2 regions of the Pseudocitrobacter corydidari genome follow, and region 1 is predicted to be linked to the other one. Evidence: riboswitches for the same ligand, from Rfam matches in the RefSeq annotation. Region 1 holds a riboswitch; the other holds the start of a gene.
What was found. A riboswitch is a leader RNA that binds a small molecule or an ion and turns the genes downstream of it on or off. The one in region 1 is predicted to bind fluoride.

Region 2: it holds a riboswitch for fluoride, as region 1 does, so the genes downstream of both, G163CM_RS02655 (universal stress protein) here and G163CM_RS11520 (DHHA2 domain-containing protein) in region 1, are expected to answer to the same signal.

The regions. Positions count from the first base shown of each region.
Region 1 covers NZ_CP087880.1:2,475,082-2,477,282, forward strand. The annotation lists gene G163CM_RS11515 (helix-turn-helix transcriptional regulator) at 1-478, opposite strand, end outside; fluoride riboswitch at 996-1,065, shown strand; gene G163CM_RS11520 (DHHA2 domain-containing protein) at 1,142-2,044, shown strand; tRNA gene G163CM_RS11525 (tRNA-Arg) at 2,060-2,136, opposite strand.
Region 2 covers NZ_CP087880.1:593,199-595,399, forward strand. The annotation lists gene G163CM_RS02645 (DUF7916 family protein) at 1-265, shown strand, start outside; gene crcB (fluoride efflux transporter CrcB) at 262-636, opposite strand; gene G163CM_RS02655 (universal stress protein) at 652-1,074, opposite strand; fluoride riboswitch at 1,152-1,219, opposite strand; TPP riboswitch at 1,316-1,413, shown strand; gene thiM (hydroxyethylthiazole kinase) at 1,448-2,201, shown strand, end outside.

The DNA.
Region 1 (2,201 bases):
CGGTCATTGGATGATGCCCCAGAAATTTTCTTTTAATTTTCTCAGCGATGGTGTCTATTTTTTCGCCGGGATACAAAATCAAAAAGATATTATCGTCGTTTTTAAACCAATAGTTAGCCAACGCCTGCAGATGTTTATCACAAACAAGGATTATTTTAAGTTTGGTTTCTATCAATGCATCCAGCCATGCCCTGCTTAAAAAACTTCTAAAGTAACTAATTGAGAAATCTACAAAAACACAACCAGAGTAGATCCAGGTATGGCTTTTCTTCAATACACCTTCCGTGATACCCAGCGCAAAAAAACTACTGCCTTCAGGCCATGTGCTAAAACAAAAGCTCTGGCAAAATGAGATCCGTACGGATGTTGTAGGTTTTATCTCACAATTTAAAGGGCACGTAATACAGCTTAATTTGTTTAAATTAACTTCAGAGAACATTCTGCCACCCTCCTCCCTTTTGTAATTATATAGTTCCATTGACATAAATCCTTGTCAACGGCTTCCCTGCCCGGCCTGAAGCATACCAATACAGCTAAAACCAACATATACGACAATATTCCTGGTTTAATAAATAAACGCCAAAAAACACGCTTTTAAAAATCAACACTTAAATAATAAACATTCTTATAACACTGACATCATCCAGGATAATTGCGGCTATCACTAAGAATTTTACCACGAGAAAAAAGTACCAAATATGTGATACCACTTCTTATATCAGAGGTAATACCTAATGATAATTATTTTAATATAGAGGTTATTTGCAAAAGACTGAAATGACCACAAAATAAAAATGAAATATTGTTTCCACATGTAAGTGGAAATTGATTATCATTTGTTATTATCACTATCTAGTGAGATTTTCATCTAACTAAAATCTCAAATTCAAAATAAATTCCTGCCTTTAACCCGCTTTGCGTTTTTTTTGCAGTGTTGCGCAAAAAATTTTTACTGCCGCGCAAGCGCTTGAATGACAGCGCGCCCTGGTTCACACTATCAGTAAGGTGATGGCGTTCCACCTTCCCCAACCGCCTCGTTCTGAGGCTAATGACGCCTGATATGACTCTCATTCACGATGGGGCGTGTCAGGCTGGTCGTTTTCTCTCCAGCTCAACATGCTTCCCTGACAAGGTTTAAGCAATGATAAATGTACTTGGTCACCTTCATCCGGATAGCGATGCCGTTTGCACTGCGTATATGGCAAGCCGCTGGCTTACGCTTCGCGGTCTTCAGGCACAGGCCTGGCGCTGTGGAGAAATTAATCGCGAAACCCGATTTATATTTGAACAGGCTGCACTGCCGGTTCCCGACTTACTTACTGACTCTCTTGCCGATCGCGATGTCTGGCTGGTCGATTTTACCGAGCCCACTCAGGGCCCTGCCTCTTTAGCTGAGAGTAACGTTGTCGGCATCATCGATCACCACCGTCTTGGCGGCCTGGTGACGCGCCTGCCACCGGAAGTGTGGGTGAAGCCGGTAGGCAGCAGCAGTACGCTACTGTGGCAATTGATGACACCAGAGATCCGCCGCATGGTAACGCCTGCCGAAGCGCTATTAATGCTGGGTGCGGTGATAAGCGACACCGTTGCGCTTCGCTCCCCCACCACGACCTCTGATGACACGCTTGCCGTTGAAGAACTGTCGACCCTCGCCGGCATTGAGAAAGATGCCTTTATCGCCGGGCTACTGACCGCGAAAACCAGCATTGAGGGGTTAAGTGGGAAAGCGCTGCTGAATAAAGATATCAAAACCTTCCAGATCCAGGGCGTGAAGGTTAACGCCGCACAGATTGAGCTGTTTTCATTAAATCAGGTGGATGCTGTACTGGATGAGTTGCAGGAAGAGATGGCGCTGAATATCCAGGAAACCGGCGCGCAACTGGTGGTGGTCATGCTGACGGATATCAATGCCGGGTATTCGACGCTCTACTTTGCCGTGCCGAAAGGCCAGCAAGAAGACGCACCCTGCTTAGTCGAAGGGATGCTGAGCCGTAAAAAACAGTTGTTGCCGTGGCTTGAGAACTATCTTGCTAAGGGGAAATGACGGTTTGCAGTGAAATGGTACGCCCTACAGGATTCGAACCTGTGACCCACGACTTAGAAGGTCGTTGCTCTATCCAACTGAGCTAAGGGCGCACTGAAGAAGTTGTTACTTCACGGGGGTGAAACGCGAGGAATTATACGGTCACCGGGCGGTGAGT
Region 2 (2,201 bases), 1.9 Mb from region 1:
AGAGAAGGTGGCCTGTGCGCTGGCGGCGGTTCAGGCCGTCGGTGGCGTGGGTATCACCACGCTCAGCAGCAGCCAGGAGGGCGCTGACGAAGACACGGTGCGGCAAATTGCGCTGGCCAGTAAACGCTGCGGCGCCGATATGTATAACTTCGGCGATGCGGGCGTTGCCGGGATGGCTGACCCGCAGGCGCTATATGCGTTTTCGATGGCCGTTCGCGGTCGCCGCCACACCTGGGTGAGAATGGCGGCGTCACTGGCGCGCTAAACCAGCGTCATTAAAAAGAACCCGGCGGCGGTCATCAGGAGCGATCCCACCACGTGAGTCATCACCGAAATCATCGCCCACAGATAGTTGCCGTTTTGCAGAAGGGTGACGATCTCCGCCGAAAAAGTGGAAAAGGTCGTCATCCCGCCGCAAAGTCCAGTGGTAATCAGTAACTTCCATGCCGGGTCCAGTTGCGGCTGGCGCAAAAAGAACGCCAGCGCCGCGCCAATAATAAAACCACCGACCAGATTAACTACCAGCGTTCCCGGTGGCAGGCTGGGGAAAAGGCTGTTCAGTTTCATCGACAGCCACCAACGAATCACACACCCGGTAGAGCCGCCAATAATAACGGCCAGTAATGAACGATACATCACGCGCGTAAATCCTTATGCTAAATGTTTGATCAGCACATCCACCGTCAGATGGTTGATGTACTCAAGGGAGTGGGAGGCGAGCACGCCCAGCAGGCGATTGTGATGCCCGGCAATGACCAGGTCGATACGTCGGTCGCGAATGCAGGATTCGACATCTTCAAAGCGACGGGTGGTGACCAGCTCCAGCGTTTGTACCGGTAGGGAAACGGATTCTGCCAGCTCGCTCAACAGGGCTTTGGCCTGAATGACTTCCTGCGAAACCACATCATCCATCAGGCTGTCAGAGACATCATTGAGGGCACGATAATCGGTGCTGATATGCGCGATGGTTATCGTCATCGCGTTCTCCTGCGCCATTTTTGCGGCGTGCTCAAGCAGGGGAATGCCATCAAGGCTGTTGTTAATCAGCACCAGCGCATGGTTGTAAACAGGCATAAAAAAACCTCGTCAGGTTGCGAGGTATGAGCGGGTCTTCAAATGACAGACAGCCTGACATACCTCCATGTTAAGAGGGTATACCAGGCGTCATCAGCCCCAGCGGGGCGGTTGGGAAAGGTGGAACGCCATCACCTTTGTGAATAATTTTGGACCGATGATAGGGGGAATGCAAATGATTTGTGCGGCTTGCTTCCGCCCGGTACTTGCCGTAACCTGCTGCGATACACGAATTCGTTGTATCAATGACTCGGGGTGCCCTTCCTTCGTGAAGGCTGAGAAAAACCCGTACCACCTGATCTGGATAATGCCAGCGTAGGGAAGTCAGAGACCGTCAGGTCATTGCTTCTGGACGTTCTGGCAGGAGCAAACCATGCAAGCAGAGCCGCTTAGCCGCGCGCAAATCGCGCATTCGTTACATCTTTTTCGTCATCACGCCCCCCTTGTTCACTGCATGACTAACGACGTCGTGCAGACCTTCACCGCCAACGTACTGCTGGCGCTCGGCGCATCCCCCGCGATGGTGATTGATGCGCAGGAAGCCGCGCAGTTCTCTGGCATTGCCGATGCGTTATTGATAAACGTCGGCACGCTCACGCAGCCGCGCGCGCAGGCGATGAAAGCCGCCGCGCTAAGTGCGAACGCCGCAGGTAAGCCCTGGACTCTCGACCCTGTCGCCGTGGGCGCATTAACGCTGCGCACCGAGTTTTGCCACGACCTGTTGACCTTAAAACCCGCCGCCATTCGGGGGAATGCCTCTGAAATTATGGCGCTGGCGGGAATGAGCGCGGGCGGGCGCGGCGTGGACACCACTGATACCGCCGCTGCAGCACTTCCGGCGGCACAGGCTCTGGCGCGTCAAATCAATACCGTTGTGGCGGTGACGGGCGAAGTGGATTACATCACCGATGGACAACGCGTTGTCGCGGTAACGGGCGGCGACCCGTTGATGACCCGCGTGGTGGGCACCGGCTGTGCATTGTCGGCGGTGGTTGCGGCAAGCTGTGCGCTGCCGGGCGACAGGCTGGATAACGTCGCTTCTGCCTGTGCCTTTATGAAACTGGCCGGTGGTCGTGCGGCGGTCGATAACGGACCGGGCAGTTTTGTCCCGGCATTTCTAGATGCAC